3 regions of the Desemzia sp. C1 genome follow, and region 1 is predicted to be linked to each of the others. Evidence: riboswitches for the same ligand, from Rfam matches in the RefSeq annotation. Region 1 holds a riboswitch; each other region holds the start of a gene.

What was found. A riboswitch is a leader RNA that binds a small molecule or an ion and turns the genes downstream of it on or off. The one in region 1 is predicted to bind lysine.
Region 2: linked by a shared signal. The riboswitch ahead of LMF32_RS11035 (TIGR00366 family protein) and the one ahead of LMF32_RS05965 (ABC transporter permease subunit) in region 1 are both predicted to bind lysine.
Region 3: linked by a shared signal. The riboswitch ahead of LMF32_RS03605 (diaminopimelate dehydrogenase) and the one ahead of LMF32_RS05965 (ABC transporter permease subunit) in region 1 are both predicted to bind lysine.

The regions. Positions count from the first base shown of each region.
Region 1 is NZ_JAJIZP010000003.1:1,137,070-1,144,258, forward strand. It holds gene LMF32_RS05955 (pyridoxal phosphate-dependent aminotransferase) at 1-455, shown strand, start outside; gene LMF32_RS05960 (amino acid ABC transporter ATP-binding protein) at 822-1,556, opposite strand; gene LMF32_RS05965 (ABC transporter permease subunit) at 1,569-3,146, opposite strand; lysine riboswitch at 3,292-3,463, opposite strand; gene LMF32_RS05970 (ATP-binding cassette domain-containing protein) at 3,995-4,939, opposite strand; gene LMF32_RS05975 (ABC transporter ATP-binding protein) at 4,923-6,089, opposite strand; gene opp3C (oligopeptide ABC transporter permease) at 6,101-7,150, opposite strand; gene opp3b (oligopeptide ABC transporter permease) at 7,154-7,189, opposite strand, start outside.
Region 2 is NZ_JAJIZP010000003.1:2,182,573-2,189,761, forward strand. It holds gene LMF32_RS11020 (GTPase) at 1-945, shown strand, start outside; gene thpR (RNA 2',3'-cyclic phosphodiesterase) at 975-1,550, shown strand; gene LMF32_RS11030 (CoA pyrophosphatase) at 1,552-2,181, shown strand; gene LMF32_RS11035 (TIGR00366 family protein) at 2,217-3,617, opposite strand; lysine riboswitch at 3,768-3,915, opposite strand; gene LMF32_RS11040 (sensor histidine kinase) at 4,119-5,894, shown strand; gene LMF32_RS11045 (LytTR family transcriptional regulator DNA-binding domain-containing protein) at 5,872-6,609, shown strand; gene LMF32_RS11050 (carbon starvation CstA family protein) at 6,752-7,189, shown strand, end outside.
Region 3 is NZ_JAJIZP010000003.1:644,770-651,958, forward strand. It holds gene LMF32_RS03590 (aldo/keto reductase) at 1-692, opposite strand, end outside; gene LMF32_RS03595 (MerR family transcriptional regulator) at 817-1,245, opposite strand; gene LMF32_RS03600 (GNAT family N-acetyltransferase) at 1,394-1,816, opposite strand; gene LMF32_RS03605 (diaminopimelate dehydrogenase) at 1,894-2,865, opposite strand; lysine riboswitch at 2,965-3,110, opposite strand; gene nrdD (anaerobic ribonucleoside-triphosphate reductase) at 3,328-5,511, shown strand; gene nrdG (anaerobic ribonucleoside-triphosphate reductase activating protein) at 5,504-6,055, shown strand; gene LMF32_RS03620 (DUF1801 domain-containing protein) at 6,124-6,510, opposite strand; gene LMF32_RS03625 (DUF1819 family protein) at 6,536-7,144, opposite strand.

The DNA.
Region 1 (7,189 bases):
ACGCTATGACTGGTTGGCGTATCGGATACTTAATAGCGGATCAGGAATTTATTGAAGAAGCCCTCAAAATTCACCAATATGTGCTTTCATGCGTCAACACCTTCATTCAAGATGCCGCTATAGCTGCACTGGATTACGATGTGAAAGAGATGCTGGATTCTTACCGCTTACGGAGAGATTATGTTTATGACCGTTTGAGAGCTATGGGCGTGGACGTGGAATTGCCAGACGGTACTTTTTACATACTGCCATCGATCAAAAAATATGGGATGACTTCCTATGAATTTTGTAAACAATTAGTTCTTGATCAAGGAGTAGCTTTGATTCCAGGCAGCTATTTTGAAGCAGATGATTATGTACGAATCAGTTTTTGTGTCGACAGGAACGTTTTAGAAGAAGCGATGGACAGATTGGAGCTTTTCCTTTCTCGTTTACCTAAAGCAGAAGAGCAGTAAGGTATGCTCAAATGGTTTGCGTTCCTTTATTAGCGGAAACAGCAGAAAAACGGTACGCAAAAATCATTTGCGTACCGTTTTCTCGGTAAAAAGAGAAATAAAGGAACGAAAGCAACATTTGCGTTCCTAAAAGGCATCAAAATCCTCAAAAAGGGGACGGAAAGCGTTCTCGCAGATTCCGCAATACCTAAACCAGCAAATAAAAGAAGAGTCCCATACAGACAGAGCATAGAATGCTTACTGTATGGGACTCTTCTATGGGTTAAACGATAAAATTTCAAGACCATCAGATTATCGGCAAGAGCTCCTTGAACCTCGTCGTTTAAAACTTACGTTAAAAAAACAATATTAAATGCAATGCTAAAGCTAGTTCAATACTCGAGACAGAAAGGCTTTCGTACGTTCTTCTTTAGGATGGTTGAAGATTTCTTCAGGAGTTCCAGCTTCAGCGATGACGCCTTTATCCATGAAGATCACGCGGTCGGAAACTTCTTTTGCAAAACCCATTTCATGCGTGACGATGACCATCGTCAAACCTGTTTCTGCTAAGTGTTTCATAGTTTTCAAAACTTCTCCGACGATTTCTGGATCCAAAGCAGAAGTCGGCTCATCAAACAGCATAACGTCTGGATTCATAGACAGAGCCCGTGCAATAGCTACACGCTGTTTTTGTCCCCCAGAAAGTTGATCCGGTTTAGCATTGACGTATCTTTCCATATCAACTAGTTGCAGGTTTTCTTGAGCAATTTTTTCTGCTTCCTCACGATCTCTTTTCAATACAGTTACTTGTCCAGTGACACAGTTCTCCAAAACGTTCATGTTATTGAACAAGTTGAAAGATTGGAATACCATGCCTAGATTTTTACGGTATTTTGGCAAACTGTATCCTTTTTTCAGAACATTTTCACCTTTATAAATGATTTCTCCGCTGGTTGGTTTTTCTAATAAATTTATGCAGCGAAGCAGTGTAGATTTTCCTGACCCGGAAGAGCCGATAATAGTAACAACTTCCCCTTTAGTAACGGAAAGGCTGATATCTTTCAAGACTTCGTTTTTTCCAAAATTCTTTTTTAAATGATTAATTTCGATAGTTGCTGACACGAGAAGACCTCCTTATTCCTCAGGATTTAATTCATCAAGCATGGCATATTCACTTGGACCATCAATTTTTCGTTCGACCAGACGCAAGAGCTGAGTTGCTGAAATTGTTAAGACAAGATAGATAACACCAACGATCGTAAAGGTCTGGAAGTATTGGTAGTTAGTACCCGCAGCGGTTGTTCCTTGGAAGAACAAGTCAGCAACACTAATAACACTCAGAACAGCCGTGTCTTTAATATTGATAATGATCTCATTACCCGTTGCCGGCAGGATATTCCGCATTACTTGGGGAAGGACAACCTTGATCATTGTTTGGCCATGTGTCATTCCAATGGCTTGAGCAGCTTCAGTTTGACCTTTGTCAACAGCGAAGATACCCCCTCTGACGATTTCAGACATATACGCTCCAGTATTGATCGACACAATCAACAACGCTGCAACTGTCCGGTTCATAGAGACACCAAAGGCTAATGCCGTTCCATAATAAATGACCATTGCTTGCACGATCATGGGAGTTCCACGAAAGACTTCAATATAGATAGTCAAAAGTCCATGAACAATTTTTTGGAGGAAACGGCTAAATGGATTTTCAGCAGAGGGCAGTGAACGGAAAATACCAATGAGCAATCCAATCAGCAACCCAACAATAGTTGAAAATACAGCGATAAAAAGAGTCAGACCTGTTCCACGAAGAAAGAGGATACCATATTCATCTAAAATGTTTCTAAAATCACTAAGCAACCCTTCATCTGAATCAGATTCTGCAGTTTCGCCATCAGGTACTTCTTCTACTGCAGCAGGTTGCTCTTTAATGGCAGTGTCCATTAATTCTGTACGTTCATCTTCGGAAATGGTTGCGATGATTTCATTGATTCGTTCAAGATCTGGATCTCCTTGACGCATTCCAATAGCCACTTGCACGTCTTCGGGATTGGTTTGGAATCCTTCTCCCTCATCAAATTCCACCATGGTTAAGTCTGGATTAGCACCAGTAGCTGTTATCCCTTCAGGACGTTCGCTAACGTAACCGTCAATGACACCTGAAGCAAGGGAAGTACGCATGGCCGAAAAATCTTTCATGGCTTGTTCTTTTTGTACATCGGGTATTTGATCAATAACAGTGTAATGAAACGTACTCTGTTGGGCAGTGATTTTTGCGTTAGAAAGATCAGACAGGTTGCGTGCATCGGCAAATGGACTGTCTTTTCGAGTGACTACCACTAAATCTGACTCATAATAGGCATCGGTAAAGTCGATTTGCTCACGGCGTTCTTCAGTTGGAGACATTCCGGCAATAACGGCATCAATCGTTCCAGACTGCAACGCAGGAACCAGGCCATCCCATTGGACTTTGACAATGACTAATTCTTTGCCTAATCCGTCTGCGATTTTTTTCGCGATCTGAACGTCATATCCACCAGCATAAGCAGACCCTTCCTCTCCAAAAATAGGAATAGCACCGTTATCTGGAGATGTCTGTGTCCAATTAAAAGGTGCATAACTGGCTTCTAAACCAACCCGAAATTCATTATCTGGACTTTGTTCTTGTGCTTTCACCGTTAGAGGTTGTGCTAAAGAGACAAAGCAAATGACACTTAGTAGTAAAAGTAAAATATTTTTTTTCAAATGACTCATTCCTTTCACGAGGTCTGAACAAATGATAGAAAAAAAGGTACAAAAAAAGCCATCGTCCATGATTGGAAAATGGCTGAAGACTTTACGTCGGCAAACCTTTTACAAGCATAGCGCAACTCAGCAATAGCTGAGACAGTTTACAAATTGTTCATTTGCAACCCAACAAAATGTTCAAGCAAGAATCATTTTGTTTCGGCGATGTCCCCTAGCTCTGCTTCACAGTGTTGCCTCACTCAGCAGGATTAATGAACCTCGCGACCTCTATCAAAATATTAAGGATACTCGTATTTAATTGGTGATCTTTATAAGATTTTAGAAGAAAACTATGCAGTTGTCAATTTTTTATTGTAAAATTTTCCATCTTGTAGTTATTAAGTAAAGACGAGACTGTTTATTTACGCGTCTTTATAAAAACTATTTTAGTTTTAAGGAATTCAATAAACTCTTTAAATGCGACAAAAATTCACCGTTCAAAGCCAACAAGGAAGTGGCGAAGACAGTATGTCACAGCTTCACGAATCGATCGTAACTTATTAACATCAAATAGTATACAATCTGGTTTTTATGCAAATACTAGAACTGAAAAGAGTTGACTAAATACATTTATTTTTAATTCTAAATTCATGAGAAACATACGTCTAAAAATTTCAGGAGAAACATGGGAGTGCTTGTAGCCTTAGGACATGATCTTTGGCTCGAGGTGGTCCCATGGCTGTCTATAATTCCCCTATAAGTCGGAAGAAATTTTGTTAGAAATTAAAGAAAACAAAAAATCCCCTGCCGAATAGCAGGGGATAGAATAATTAGTATTTAGCTAATTTTTCTTGAAGACCTGGTACATCTGATTCACGACAGTACACAAAATGTCCTGGTGCGATTTCTCTCAGCTTTTCTTCTTCGCCATTTGAAGGACGAGGAGTGTAAGCAAAGCGAGTACGATTGCGTTCGTAATCTGGATCAGGCAATGGAATAGCTGAAAGCAGACTTTCTGTATATGGATGCAATGGTTTGTTGTATACGTCATCAGCAGGTGCTAATTCAACGATTTTACCAAAGTACATTACACCGATACGGTCACTAATGTATTTCACCATAGACAAGTCATGTGCAATAAACAAGAACGTTAATTTTTGTTTTTTCTGCAATTCCATCAACAAGTTGACTACTTGCGCTTGGATAGACACATCAAGAGCAGAAATCGGCTCATCCGCAATGATCATTTTAGGATCCACTGCTAAAGCACGAGCGATTCCGATACGTTGACGTTGTCCACCTGAAAATTCATGCGGGTAACGAGAAGAGTGGTCTTTGTTTAATCCAACTAATTCCAGCAATTCTTCTACACGAGCAGTAACTTCTTCTTCGCTGTTGGCTAATTTATGAATCTCAATTCCTTCAGCAATGATATCTCTTACTTTCATACGAGGATTCAAAGAAGCATAAGGGTCTTGGAAAATCATTTGCATGTTTTTACGAAAGTCTAATTGATCTTTTCTTCCGTGTAAAGAATGAACTTTAGTACCATCAAAGTAAATTTCACCGTCAGTTGGGTCGTACAAACGAATGATCGTACGTCCAGTTGTCGTTTTCCCACAACCAGATTCCCCTACAAGCCCGAAAGTTTCACCTTCATAAATATCGAAAGAAACATCGTCAATGGCTTTGACTTCATTTTTAGAACCAACGTTAAAGTACTGTTTTAAGTTTTTTACTTCTAAAAGTTTTTTACGATTAGTATCTTGGCTCATTTACTTCTCCTCTCGAATCACGTTCAGTTGTGATTTCATCAACTGAAAGATTGCCTTGTTCTTGATCGATCTCAACATCTTGACCGCTCAGTTTTGTCAGGTCGCTTGACGGAGCAAGGTCCACTTGCTTAGCACGGAAGCCGTTTTGACGGGCTACGATACCAGCTGGAGGAGTAACTTTTGGAGCATCCGGATGTAATAACCAAGTTGCTGCAAAATGAGTGTCAGATAATTTGAATAAAGGCGGTTCGTACATTGTATCTACTTTCAACGCATACTCGCTACGAGGAGCAAATGCATCACCCTTAGGAGGATTCAACAAGTCTGGAGGTGTTCCAGGAATAGCGTACAAATAACCACTTGTTTCTAAAGTAGGCATAGAACTTAATAGTCCCCAAGTGTAAGGGTGTTGTGGATTGTAGAAAATCTCGTCAACCGTTCCCACTTCCACAAATTTACCAGCGTACATAACAGCTACACGGTCTGCAACGTTTGCTACAACACCTAAATCATGAGTGATAAAGATGATAGACGTTTTGATTTTTTGTTGCAATTCTTTCATTAATTCTAAGATTTGAGCTTGAATGGTTACATCAAGAGCAGTAGTTGGTTCATCAGCAATCAAAATATCAGGGTTGCAACCTAATGCAATCGCAATAACGATACGTTGACGTTGGCCACCTGAAAATTGATGAGGGTATTGCTTCATTCTTTTTTCAGGGTTTGGAATACCAACCAAACGCAATAATTCTTCCGCTTTTTTGTAAGCTTCGTCTTTAGATACGTTTTGATGTTTCAAAATAGGCTCAGCAATTTGTTTACCAATTTTTTGAGTAGGATTCAAAGAAGTCATTGGATCTTGGAAGATCATAGCAATCTCTGAACCACGAATTTTTTGCATTTCTTTTTCAGATTTTTTGACAAGGTCTTCACCTTTGAAGAGAATTTCACCACTGTCAACATTAGCATTGTTAGCTAACAAGCGCATAATGCTTCGACTGGTAACCGATTTTCCGGATCCGGATTCACCAACGATGGCTAGTGTTTCGCCAGGCTTCAAATCAAAATTTACTCCGCGAATGGCGTGGACTTGTCCTGCATACGTATCAAATGAAATGTGCAGATCTTTTACTTCTAATATATTTTCCATGAGGCTTCCTCCTAATCTCTCAGTTTTGGATCAAACGAATCTCGTAAACCATCTGCTAATAAGTTGAAACTGATCATAATGATACTCATAACAGCAGAAGGGTACCACATCAAGTGAGGTAAGAAACGGAATGTTTTGTATCCATCATTGATCAATGTACCTAATGAAGCTTCAGGAGCAGGAATACCGATACCGATAAAGCTTAAGAAAGCTTCAAAGAAAATAGCGGACGGAATTGAGAACATAACTTGAATAATAATAATACCCAATAAGTTAGGCATAATGTGTTTAAAGGCGATACTTAAAGAAGATTGTCCAAGTGTTTTAGCCGCTAAGACATATTCTTGGTTTTTCAATTTAAGGGTTTGTGCCCGAACAATACGAGCCATTGAGATCCATTCAGTCAAAGCTAAGGCAATGATAATAGATTTGATACCAGGATCAAACACTAATAACATTAAGATAACAATAACCAAGTTGGGTACCCCAGAAAGAACTTCCAGTATACGCTGCATCACAGTATCTACTCTTCCGCCAATCCAGCCGGATAATAGCCCGTAAGTTACTCCAATAACCAGATTCAATAAGGCAGCCACGAATGCAATAAACAGCGATACTCGTGTACCATATAGAATACGCGACAATAAGTCACGGCCTAGGCTGTCTGTTCCTAGATAGTAGGATACGTCACTATCAACGCCTTGTTGTTCATATTTATCTACGCGTGTTCCATTTTGATCAATTGTTCCGTTTAAACCATTAATATCCAAACCAGGGATTTTAGGCGGTAAATTCGCATGTTCAATAGTTTGAACATTTGGACTTTGAGGAGCAATTACTGGAGCAAAGAGACTCAATAAAGTAATGACAATTAAAAGAACCATACTGACCATAGCGACTTGGTTTTTCTTTAGTCGACGCCAAGAATCTTGCGTAAAACTTAGAGAAGGGGCAGTAATTTTTTCGTTATCTTGAACATCTAAACTATCTGCTTTTTTAAATAGATCTGGTGTCAATTCAGGTAGTGGTTGTTCAGAATGAAAGTTATTGTTGCTCACCATAAATTAATTACCTCCTTCTGTAGCTACTCTAATACGAGG
Region 2 (7,189 bases), 1.0 Mb from region 1:
CGGATCAAAAAAGAATTGTTCCAAACCATTAAGAATAAGAAAGAAGAAGGACCTAAAGAAGCCATTCATGTCGCTTACTATTGCATCAATGCAGGCTCGTCTCGCATTGAAGACATGGAATTAGAGATGATTCAAGAATTAAGCGAAAAAGTACCCGTTATCATCGTTTTGACTCAATCTATCGGTGAACCTGCTAAAGAATTCAAAGCGTATATAGAAAGTTTAAATTTAAATGTCGTCAGTGTATTAAATGTGATGTCAGAAGATTTCATGATCATGGAGGATTTATCCATACCGGCTTATGGATTAAAAGAATTGATCTTGACGACTCTTGAAATTATTCCTGAGGAAACAAAAGAAGCTTTTAATAATGCCCAGCAAGTAGATATCGCTCTTAAAGCCAAATCTGCTCGCACATGGGCGACAAAATACATTGTGTCTTCTTTTGGGATCGGATTTTTGCCGATACCATTTTCTGATGCCTCATTGCTTGTTCCTATGCAAGTGGGTCTATTGGCGCATATCACAGCAATATTCGGCATCTCCATGGACAAAGCAACGATCACCAGTTTAGTGGCGGCCATTGGAGGAACAAGCGGAGCTACTTACGCTGGACGTTATATCGTATCCAATGTGGTCAAATTTATCCCCGGAGCTGGAACGATTGCGGGAGGTATCATCAGCGGGACAACAGCATCCATTATAACGACAGCTTTGGCCATGAGTTATATTGAAGTTCTTTCTATTATTGCTCAAGGAGAAAAAGATGGAAAGTATCCTGACTTAGCTAATATTGAAACATTGATGCGGGAAAAATTTGAAGAGAGACTGAAGAAGTCCAGTAAAAAACAAGCGGTCGAAACCACTGAAACAGAGGATCTTTCGTCAACTGAACTATCTAGTCCTAAAGAGAAGAAAAAATGGTGGAGAAGAAAGAAATCATAAGACTGACATGACGCAGGGGGTGAAAATGGATGCGTGTTTTTGTTGGGTTTGAACTGGACGAAACAGCAAAAAAGGCTCTTTTTAATGTGCAGCAGCAAATGATTCCTGCTGCAAAAAAAGGCCGTTTCACGGATAAACACAATTTTCATTTCACCCTTCAATTCATTGGTGAAGCCAATCCAAAAGAAATCGGTCAGTTAAGAACGATAGTCGCTGAAACAGCAGCTGAAACGAGCCCTTTTGATCTGTCAGTAGAGGTACTTGGTGCATTTCAAAAGAAAAAAGGCTTGATTCTATGGGCCGGTCCAAAAACAAGCGACCCATTGCTGCAACTGTATGAACGGCTGCATACTGTAATGAGAAAGAAATCGTTTATTATTGAAAAACAGCCTTACACACCTCACATCACTCTAGGACGAAACATTGGATGGAAAGAAAGCGCCAAAATTTCTTTCAACCCATCATTAGAGCATCCAATCCCCGTCCAATTAGAGTATTTGACTTTATTTGAAAGCGTACGCGTAAATGGTCGCTTAATGTATCGTCCTTTTGTGCGGTATCCCTTAAAGAGTTCAAAGAAATCTGCTGAAAGGAAAGAAGAATGATTTGATAGACAACATAGAAACGTTTTTCGCTCAATACCAGCCAAAACCGTTACACGTAACCAAAGAATACGCCGTACTCATCCCTATCATTGAAGTAGATGGTATTCCGCACTTGTTGTATGAGGTGCGCAGCCAACATATCTCCCAACCAGGAGACACATCTTTTCCTGGCGGCAGAGTTGAGCCGAATGAGACAGTTAAAGAAGCAGCGATTCGTGAAACTGTTGAAGAGCTGCAGATCCCAATCGAATCAATTCATGTCTTAGGAGCAATGGATTACATCGTTCAGAACAACCGTGTCATTCATTCAGTATTAGCCGAAATCAAAGGGGTAGACTTGCTGGATATTATTTGGAATGAAGAAGTAGAAGAAATCTATACGGTGCCGATTCAATACTTTATAGACAATGAACCGGATCATTATACGGTCTTAGGAATGATGAAGTACCCGCCTGATTTTCCTTATGACCGCATTCCAAATGGAAAACAATACAATTTCGGAAAACCTAAAAGCACGATTCCTTTTTACAATTTAAGTGATCATTATTTGTGGGGCTTTACAGCTTCACTGACCGAACGGCTTATTCATTTGATCAAAGAAAATAAGTTGTTTGACAGTAAAAAAGAGTGAGGCTCAAAGGCCTCACTCTTTTTATTTGCGTTTAATTAGAACGGTCCGTATTGAATGTAGTTCGCGATCAATAAGAAAATCATTCCCATAACCAACCAAATCAACATCAATTTACCAATGAATTTCAACCAAACATCATAAGATACTTTAGCGATGGATAATTGAGCCATCAATACACCAGAAGTTGGGATAATCGAATCCATAAAACCATCACCGAATTGGAACGCTAAAACAGCAGTTTGACGTGTAATACCCAATGTATCCGCTAATGGAATCATTACTGGCATAGTAGCTGCTGCTTGTCCGCTTCCAGACGGAATAAAGAAGTTGATCACGATTTGAGTGATGTACATTCCAACGACTGCTAATGAATCCGGTAGAGAACTGATCAAATGAGACAAATAGTTGATCAATGTGTCAATGATCAATCCATCTTCCATAACCACTAAGATTGAACGAGCGATCCCTACAACTAATCCAGCGAAGACCATTTCTTTCGCTCCAACGACAAATGATTCTGCGATGTCGCTTGGAGACATTCTTGAAATCAATCCAGTTAAAATACCCATTCCAAGGAAAACTGAACCAATCTCGACAATAAACCAGCCGTATTGGAATACACCGTAACCAATAATGGCAAAACCGCCAATAAATACAATCAATGTAGCTAAATGTCTTTTAGTGAAAGCAGGAAGATTTTCAAAATCGATTCCTCCAGCAGTCACATGGGTACCTGCTTTGCAGTCATACAACAAGCTTGTTTCTGGATTTTTCTTTACTTTCTCTGCGTAACGCATCAAGAATACAGATGTAGCTACCCATAGAGAAAGAAGAATAATAATTCTAAAGCCGACTCCAGAAAACAACGGCAATTCAGCAATTTCTTGAGCAACTCCTACAGAGAAAGGATTCATGAATCCGGCGAAAAATCCGATGGCTGCTCCTAAAGAAATAATCGATACACCGACTAAGGCGTCATAACCTAGAGCCAATGCTAAGGCTACACCGATTGGGATAAATACAATCGTTTCTTCTGAAAGCCCCATTGTAGAGCCCAACACACCAAAGACTAATAGTAAAATCGGAATGACCCATTTTTCTTTTCCTTGCAGTCTTTTAACCAATAAGTTGATTCCAGAGCTGATCATACCTGAATCTGTGATCAATTGGAATGCTCCTCCTACGATGAATAAGAAGAAAATGATGTCAGCTGTCTCCGTCATTCCTTTTGGAACGGATTTTAATACATCAAAAAATCCTTGTGGGTTCGATTCAACGATAGTGTAAGAATCAGGAATAACCACTGTCCGTCCGTCAACTTCAGCACGTTCAAATTGACCGGCCGGTAAAACATATGTCATGATCGCCATAACGATCGTAAAAGAAAGTAGTGTCACGAATGTATGTGGAATTCGTGATTTTTTTTGTTGCAACATAATAATAAGTCCTCCTAGTATTTTATCGAAATCAATACTATTCATTAAAATGCTTTTGAAGAGGCAGCAGAAAAAGTAAAAAAAATACACAAAAAAGCTATGAGCAAAAGGGCCCATAGCTTTATTTATACTAGACTATACCTTCTGCCCACAACATGAAGAGCGCTCCTATAGCAAATTTGGGCAATTTGCTTAGGCAGTGCTACGCTTATTCAGCGCAGCCCCAGTACATTAGCACTTCGGCGATAATTCCTTTCAGATACTCTTACTCTTAATTACCGCGACCTCTACATCACATTGAATAATATTCAGTTCATCAACAGTTACAAACTATACATCATCCTTAAAAAGATTGCAATCTTTTGGAAAGGTTTCTAATAAAAGCCTTCGTTTTCCCCCGATTTTAATAAATTGATGCATAAAAATACCATTATTTTTTTCAGAAATGGTGTAGACTAAGAGTAGAAAATAGTTTTTGTCTACTTTACTGGAGGAGTGCTTATGCTGTCATTATTTATCCTACTGCTTGAAAGAAGCGGTTTGATTATCTTATTAGCTTACCTGTTGATCAATATTTCTTACTTCAAAACAGCTTTAGCCAACCGAAAAGATTTGTCTGTTAAAATCAAATTAATCATGGTTTTTGGTGTGTTTGCATTGATCTCAAATTACACAGGAGTCGAGATCAACAAAGATCAACTGATCATGAACCAATTTGTCACTCAATTATCTGCAGACTCGGCTCTTGCGAACACACGGGTATTGACGATCGGTGTCTCCGGATTGATCGGGGGCCCACTCGTTGGGACGATTGTAGGACTGATATCTGCAGTAGTCCGCTACTTCCAAGGAGGAGGAAACGTGCATATTTACGTTATTTCATCCTTATTGATCGGATTGTTTTCAGGCCATTTCGGTGGACGCTTTGTTAAAAAAGGAAACTATCCATCTGCCGTTGACGGGATAAAAATCGGCTTTTTGATGGAGTTGGTTCAAATGCTGTGTATCTTACTATTAGGCAGTTCATTCGCCGAGTCGTGGGAGCTGGTTCGTTTTATCGCCTTGCCGATGTTATTGACCAACAGTATTGGTACAGCAGTTTTCTTATCCATTATCGACACGACTTTAAAGCAGGAAGAACAGACAAAAGCTGTCCAAACGCACGATGTGTTGCAATTAACGAATCAGACACTGCCTTATTTCCGTTCTGGGTTAAACGAAGAATCGTGTGAAAAAGCTGCAAAAACCATTAAAGAATGGATGAAAGTAGACGCTGTCAGTATCACCAATCAAGATCGAATTTTAGCTCATGTCGGAGCAGCCAGTGATCACCATATTCCATCTACCGAGATCATCACGGATCTGTCTAAGCAAGTGTTGAGTTCGGGCAAACTAAGAGAAGCGCATTCGCGCCAGGAAATCGGCTGCAATCGTTCTGACTGTCCTTTAGCAGCGGCTATTGTGATTCCTTTGCAGTCAAAAAATAAAACAGTCGGCACGTTAAAATTGTATTTTACGGATCCGTCAAAACTAACTTTTGTGGAACGACAGTTAGCAGAAGGACTAGGCAATATCTTTTCTCAACAAATCGAATTGGGTGAAATAGAAGAACAAAGCAAACTCTTACAAGATGCGGAGATAAAATCTTTGCAGTCTCAAGTCAATCCGCATTTTTTCTTCAATTCAATCAATACGATCTCAGCCTTGATCCGTATAGATAGCGAAAAAGCTCGAACACTCCTGATTCAGTTGAGCAATTTTTTCCGATCCAATTTAACCGGGGCAAGAACCAATATGATTCCTTTAACCAAAGAACTGCAGCAAGTAGAAGCTTTTCAAACATTAGAGGAAGCTCGCTTCCCAGGGCGGTATAAATTAACGATCGACTACGACAAAGAACTGGAACAAACCTTGTTACCGCCTTTCTTGATTCAAGTGTTGGTCGAGAACGCTTTTAGACACGCGTTTAAACACCGTAAAACAGGCAATCACGTTTGGGTAGATGTTCATGGAGAAGAAGAAACAATCCAAATCAGTGTAAGTGATAATGGGGTAGGAATCGATCCTGCACTAGTTGATAAACTGGGCAAAGAGATCATTCCTTCTGAAAAAGGTTCCGGATCTGCATTGGAAAATCTAAATAAACGCTTGATCGGACTTTTTGGAGAATCGGCAAAACTGCAGTTTCAGTCAACACACAAAGGAACCACTGTATCGTGCAGAATTCAACGAAGAGAATTGGAGGAGGGAAAACATGCATACATTGATCGTAGATGACGAACCATTAGCTAGAAACGAATTGACCTATCTATTAAGACAGTGTCCTGAAATCACGTCTATTAAAGAAGCCGAGACTATTGAAGAAGCGGTAGGTCGTTTGATTGAAGGTCCAATAGAATTGATTTTTTTGGATATCCATTTGACGGAAGAAAGCGGGTTAACGTTGGCAGACAAGTTAAGTCGCTTAGAACATCCACCTATTATCATCTTTGCTACGGCTTATGACGAATATGCTCTTCAAGCTTTTGAATTAAACGCCCGAGATTATGTATTAAAACCTTTTTCATTAGAGCGTATTCAACAAGCAGTTAGAAAAGCCGCCCAAACTCATAGAGCAACGCAATCGTCTGCAAAAGAAAGAGTCTTTGAACATCCTGACGTTGGAACGATTCCTGTCCAAGTAGAAGACCGGATCTTTTTATTAAAAGTTGATTCTATCGTTGCAGTTAGTGTCCAGCATGGAGAAGTCAGTCTCTATACGGACAATAAAGACTACACATTGAGTGGTACATTGAATACTTGGGAAGAACAACTGTCAATGTACGGGCTGTTTCTTCGTGTGCATCGTTCTTTTTTGATCAACACCGCGAAAATAAAAGAAATTCAACCCTGGTTCAATCACACCTTTCAGCTGACGATGTCAAATCAATTGAAAGTCCCTGTAAGCCGGTCCTATATGAAAGAATTCAAGGAAAAAATCGGATTGTCTTAATAGAGTTAATCTTAGAACTGCAAGTGTGCATCTCAGCTTGCAGTTTTGCTATTTCAGCTGCAAAAAGGCATTTTCCTCATAGTATTGAGTACACTTATCTTGTGGAATGAAAGGGTGTACAAAAAATAAAGGAGGAAAGAACATGATCACATTATTAGGCGGTATTGCTTTATTGATTATCGGGTATTTTACGTATGGGAAATTTATTGAGAAAAACTTTTCGATCGATCCTAGTCGGAAAACTCCTGCAGAAGTTCTAAAAGACGGGTATGACTTTGTGCCTATGTCAAAAGGGAAAAACGCTATTATTGAATTATTGAACATTGCAGGGACAGGACCTATTTTCGGACCCATTATGGGAGCTTTGTATGGACCAGTAGCTTATATTTGGATCATTGTCGGATGTATTTTTGCAGGAGCTGTTCACGATTATATGTTAGGCATGATTTCATTGAGAAATAACGGAGCACATTTGCCGGAATTGGCTAGCAAATACTTAGGAAAACCGGTCAAACACGTGGTCAACATTTTTACTATGCTGTTATTGATGCTAGTAGGAACGGTCTTTGTTACTTCACCA
Region 3 (7,189 bases), 490 kb from region 1:
TTTACAGTCTTCGCTAATACAATAACATCCTGCTCGACCAGCCATCGAATAATCACTTGAGCCACCGTTTTGTTATATTTAGCCCCAATAGCTGCTAAAACGGGATTTTGGAATAAGTTGTTTTTCCCTTCAGCAAATGGTGCCCATGCTTCTGAAACGATTCCCTCAGCTCTTAACAATTCGAGCGTTTCACTTTGCTGATGATAAGGATTGATTTCAATCTGATTTACTGCGGGAGTTGTTTTATTGAATTGGGATAAGTCGACAGCTTTAGCAACTGAAAAATTACTGACTCCAATAGCCCGAATTTTACCCTCTTCCTGTAACTTTTCCATTGCTCGCCAAGCACCATATGTGTCATTATATGGTTGGTGCAAAAGCAGTAAATCAACATACTCCAAATTCAATCTGTCTAAAGAACGTTTGAATGACTCCAATACACCATCATAAGTCGTATTACTGATCCAAATTTTTGTAGTAATGAACAACTCTTCTCTTGAAACACCCGATTTTTTGATTCCTCTCCCAACAGCTTCTTCATTCAAATAGCTTTGAGCTGTATCGATATGTCGATATCCTGCTTTTATGGCATTTATAACTGACTCTTCTGCTTCTTGCGGATCTGTGATTTGAAAAGTTCCGAATCCTAAAATAGGAACCTTTACTCCATTGTTTAATTTTATTGTTTGCATACAGCACTTTCCTTTCTTTACTAAAATTGATTTCGCTTACATTTAAATGTAGATACCATCTATTTCTACTGTAAACTATAGAGTGTACTCCATAGCAAGTACTTTCTTCTCTTCATTTCTATTTTTATTCCATTTCTTTAACATGAGCCATTTCCCATAACTGTTCGATGTCTTTCTCTTCTACAGAACCAGCTTGAAATTGCGCTACATGCTCATCATAAGTAGCAATCTTATGGATCAGCAAATCCCGTGCCTGTTCCATCTCAACAATACGAGCTTCTATCTGTTGGAGTTGATTAGAAAGAATTTCTTTCTGCGCTTTTGAAACGTCTTCGGTAGATTGAGCTAATGTTGCAAATTCAATCATCGATTCGATAGATAACCCTGCTTTACGTAAACTTTTTGCTAAAAAAATCCAATTCAAATCCATTGTCGTATAATTCCGATACCCATTTTTATCCCTTTTGACAGGCGGAATGACACCGACTCTTTCATAATACCTTAACGTATCTATCGATAACTCAAACATCTTTGCTGCACTTTTAATGTTCATCTTTCAACCTCCTAAACATTCATACTAACTAGTATTATAAACTATGGAGTTTACTCCATACCAACAAATATAAATGGTTGATGAAATGAAAAAAAGCAATCTCTTTGGTCACTACAAGAGATTGCTTTTTAACTACTGTAACTAACGCTCACATTCCATCGTATCTTCGGTCTTTCACGAAAGCGGCTGCTTCTAGATCCTCTGCCATTTTAAATCCTTGGCGTTTGTAGAAAGAAATAGTACTTTCTGTTCGATCCGTTAACAGCAGATTTTGATTGACCTTAGGATACTTGTTGAGTACTCGATCAAGCAGCTCGCCGCCAATTCCTTGGTGTTGAAAATCGGGTTTCACCAATAGATCTTGTACAAATAAAATCGTCTCTTTATCAGTAATATACCTAACTAATCCAATCAATTCCTGTTCTTTATACGCAGTGATTATAAAAGAATTTCGGATGCCTCTTAACAGTTTTTCCATGTCTTTCGTATAAGCGGACCACCCCACTGAATCGTATAAAGCATGAACAGCTTTTTCCGGCAGATGTTGGTTTTCTTTAAAGATAATTGTCATGTTGTTTTCTCCTCTGATTTTATTTTTTCTTAATAATCAGTAGAAGATTTCATACAGCAACGTCATTTAAGCCCTCCTTAAAGCAGTTCTTTCCGCAACTCTGCTCCTGATTTTGGAGAAAGATACGCTGGTGCGATATCAAAAACCGTTTTGGCGCCGTATTGTTTTTCTTGTGCTAAACGATAGGCTGCTCGAGCATAAGCAATAGCTGCAGCTGCAGTGAATTGAGGATTGCTGTCCAAATCTAAGCTGAATTCATAAACAGCCATATTCGCTTCATCAGTATACCCTCGACGAATCACACGTCCGCCATGCGGCATCCCTGTATGCTGCTGGTAGAACTCTGCTTCATTTATAAAATGAACTTCTGATTCGTATTCTGCAAAATAATCTTTCATCGTTTGGATGTCTTTTGTGATGCCTTCTTTATCTGCACCTTCTTCAGGCACAATATAGCACACTCGTTTATGAGAAGAGGTTTTTGTGTAAGAAACTTCTTTCCCTTCTTTGATTTCCGTGATCAAATCGTCATTAGGAAGAGTATATTGTACCCCTAATTTAACACCCGCTACTCGTCTGATAGCGTCACTGTGCCCTTGGCTGACCCCTTTGCCCCAGAACGTATATGTTTCTCCTTTGGGCAATACAGATTCCGCTACCAATCGATTCAATGAAAACAAACCAGGATCCCATCCAGTCGCAATCACTCCTACTGTCTGATTGGTTAGTGCTGTTTCATTGATACTGTCAAAGTGAGCCGGTATTTCAGCATGATTGTCGTAGCTGTTTACTGTGTGGAAATTCTGTTGCAGTACAGGAGCTTGGACAGGAATATCCGACTTCGATCCTCCACATAGAATCAAGACATCGATCTTATCTTTAAAATCAGTGATTTCGTCCAACTGATAAACTGCTGCATTACTCGGCACTTGTGCAGGATCTCTTCGTGTGAAGACACCTGTTAGTTCCATATCCGGGTTCAAGGCCAACTCCGTCTCTACCCCTTTTCCTAAATTACCATACCCTACAATACCAATTTTGATCGCCATCGTGTTTCCCCTTTCCAAATCCCTTATTGAATAATTGTTCATGAAAATAAACAAAAAATCATGAGCAAAAGGCACCCATGATTTTCTCCTTCTGCCCTCAATATAAGCAGTTCTTCGCATTTGAGATGGGCATCTCAAAGTTGACAGTACCATACTTATTTAATATGATCCCAATGCTTTCTAGCATTTCGGCGACTGCACCTTTCGACAAGCTACTCTTTACAACCGCGACCTCTATCTTATATCGACTATTCTGTTTAATTTTCTTAACCCTAACACACGGTTTTTTAGAAATCAACTCATTCCTGTGGAGCGGAATGTGGCAACCAACAGATACTTACTAAAACACAACATGTAGTATTTAAGTAATTAAAAAAGTTATACATATGGTGTTTTTTTAGTTGTTATTTATTTTTTTAGCGGTAAAATAAAGAATAGATCATATAGAAAGCAGGAAGTCATATGTCACCACATCAAAAAAATGCAGTCTTACATAACCCTTTAACTGTCCAAAAAAATGACGGTCATTTAGAACCGTATCAATCTTCTAAATTGAAACGTTCGCTTTTAAAAGCTGCCCGTTTGGCGGACACTACAGAGTTATCCGATTTTAATGCTCTCGATTTGCTTAATGAAATAGAAAATTCTCTTTATTTTGAAGAAGAGGAAGTTGTTTCAACACTTTATTTAGATAGTCTTGTGAAAAAAGTTCTATCATTAAAAGGGTATCAAGCAACTTTAGAACACTACCAAGAATTCCAATCGAGTAAGCAACGTTCCCGCCATCAAAACCGAGATATCGATTATATGATTACTAAATTGTTGGCAAAAGATAAGACAGTAGTCAACGAAAACGCCAATAAAGACAGCAATGTATTCAACACCCAGCGCGATTTGACCGCCGGAATAGTGGCAAAAACGATTGGTATACGTTTATTGCCTAAATCGGTTGCCAATGCCCACGAAAAAGGCGACATCCATTATCATGATTTGGATTACACACCCTACTCTCCTTTAAGCAACTGCTGCTTGATCGACTTTGAGAATATGTTCGCTCAAGGGTTCAAAATAGGGAATGCTGAAGTAGAAAGTCCTCGTTCTATCCAAACAGCAGCTGCCCAAACGGCTCAGATCATTGCAAATGTGGCTTCCAGTCAATACGGCGGCTGCAGCTTTGACCGGATCGATGAAGTGTTGGCTCCCTATGCACAACTCAATCATCAAAAGCATCAATCAGAAGCTGAAAAATGGATCTCAGATCCTGAAAAGAAACAAGCTTACGTAACAGAACGAACTCAAAAAGACATTTATGACGCGATGCAAAGTTTAGAATATGAAATCAATACGCTTTATACTTCCCAAGGTCAAACACCTTTTACTAGTATTGGTTTTGGTTTAGGAACGAATTTGTTTGAAAGAGAAATCCAAAAAGCTATTCTCCAGATTCGAATCCAAGGCTTAGGGAAAGAAAAGCGGACAGCCATTTTCCCAAAACTGATCTTTACGTTAAAACGCGGATTGAACTTAAGCCCGAGCGACCCTAATTATGATATCAAACAGTTAGCCATAGAATGTTCTACTCAACGAATGTATCCGGATGTTTTGAGTTACGACAAAATTGTGGAGTTGACTGGAAGCTTCAAAGCGCCTATGGGTTGCCGATCATTCTTACAAGGATGGAAGAATGAACAAGGACAAGACATTACAGCTGGCCGTATGAATTTGGGCGTAGTGACACTGAACTTGCCTCGAATGGCTTTAGAAGCAAATGGAGACTTCTCTCTTTTTTGGACCATTTTCCGTTCTCGATTGGCTGTAGCCAAAGAAGCACTCGTTTATAAAGCTAAGCGGGTAGAAGAGGCTCTTCCTGAAAATGCGCCGATCCTTTACCAACATGGAGCATTTGGACAGCGGCTCGCTCCCGGAGAATCTGTAGCGTCTTTATTTGCTCACAAACGAGCAACTGTTTCACTCGGTTATATCGGATTATATGAAGTTGCAGCTTCTTTTTACGGGAATGATTGGGAAGCGAACCTTGAAGCAAAAGAATTTACTCTGGAGATCGTTAAACAATTGAAAAATGCTGCTGATCAATGGGGTGACGAATACGGCTATCACTTCAGTGTATATTCTACTCCTAGTGAAAGTTTGACGGATCGTTTTTGTCGTCTGGATACCGAAAAATTCGGTGAGGTCCCAGACATTACCGCTAAAGGTTATTATACGAATAGTTTCCATTATGACGTCCGGAAAAATCCTACTCCTTTTGAAAAGCTGGATTTTGAAAAAGACTATCCGCAGTTTTGTTCTGGAGGCTTTATCCATTACTGCGAATACCCGAAACTGGATACCAATCCAAAAGCTCTGGAAGCAGTATGGGATTATGCCTATGATCGAGTAGGCTACCTTGGCACCAACACTCCGATTGATCATTGCTACAAATGTGATTTCAAAGGCGAATTTGAACCTACAGAAGTTGGCTTTAAATGCCCTGTTTGTGGCAATCACGATCCGGCTGAATGCGATGTCGTCAAACGGACATGCGGTTACCTGGGTAATCCGCAACAACGTCCTATGGTAGCAGGACGCCATAAAGAAATCCGGTCACGGGTCAAACACTTGAAAGGTCGTGACGAAAATGCCTAACCCGATCGAATGGACGTCTGCTGCTTACAGCCGGAACTTCATTGCCGACTATAAACCATACAATTTTGTCGATGGTGAAGGAGTACGTTGCAGCTTATACGTCAGCGGGTGCTTATTTGCTTGCAAAGGTTGCTATAACAAAGTAGCCCAGTCGTTTACTTACGGAAGACCGTATACAAAGGAACTGGAAGATCAAATCATTGAAGACTTGCGTGCTGAATATTGCCAAGGTTTGACCTTATTAGGTGGGGAACCCTTTTTAAATACCGAGGTCACTCTATCTTTATGCCGCAGAGTTCGAGAAGAATTTCAACATCAAAAAGACATTTGGAGTTGGACCGGTTATACATGGGACGAATTGATGGAAGGCACAGCAGATAAAAAAGAATTGCTGCAGTATTTAGATGTAGTCGTCGATGGCCGCTTTGAATTGGGACTAAAAGATTTGACGCTGGCTTTTCGCGGCAGTTCCAATCAACGAATCATCGCTGTTCCGGAATCGATTGAAACGGGAGAAGTTGTGTTGTGGAGACCTGAACAGTAACGACTGAATGAATAGACAAAAACGGACTGTCATATAACAGTCCGTTTTTGTCTATTGAAAAAGAAATTTCACTCCATTTCTTCTCCTTCTGTACTTTTTGCATTTTGTTCGACGCGGTATCTGACGATCTCCCGAATCAAGTCGTAAGGGATCGGCTGTTGGAAAGGAAATTGAATCGTGTTTTTGCTGTATTTGTACCCTTGGATTTTGTCTTTAAAATGTGTAATTGTCGTAGGTGTCGGATAAAAGCCAACATGATGTTTAAAGCCTGCAAAATGAACTAATATAAACCCATTCAAAATATAAGTGACCATACTGTAACTCATCTTTTCTTGCGCTTCTGGAGCTTCCTCTTTTATGATCGAACGGATGTGGTACAGAATTTTCTGCACATCCTCAGGGAATGTCTGAATGTAGTCATCTACTTCTGTTCTGTTTTCTTCAGATATTGCCATGTTTCCCCTCCTTACTGTTCGAGTCCTATCCTATCAGTTCTCCCAGCATCACTTCTACTATTTCGATTTCTTTTCTCTCAATCAAATAAGTACGGATGTCTTCGTTGATTGCCAATCGCTGCAATTGAAGAACATCATCCATTACATTTGCCATGTCGACTTCATGCAGCACACGATGGTAAGAATCGATCAGAAGACTTTTAGTTTCTGGAGTCCAACTAGCTACGGTTTTATTTTGCATCGCTTTCAATTCAAAAAAAGCTTCCGTTTCTTCTCTATTGATTTGCCAATCCAGCACTAAAAATTTGACCCACACCACTTCACGCATCCATTCGTAAAACAGTTGATCTTTTTTCAGTAAGGCATAAAACAAAATCGCTTTGCTGGTTGGTATATCTGTTGCTAAAAATTGATTAAATAAGTAAATGTCCAATCCTTCCAATCGTTTCTGGATCTCACTGTAAAATCGGTTCGCTCTATCTTCACTGGTTAATTGAAAAAGGTTCTTTTCCCAAATGATTTCAGCTATTTCATCATGTCTTTTCCCTTGATGCAAAAGGGAAGCTACTTGTTTGGTCTCTTCATATAAAAATGATCGTGTATTCAACGTGGTTAAGTACTTTTTAGCCGCCATATCCTCACTCTTCTCTTAGAATTGTCTAATGTCAGTATACCATTT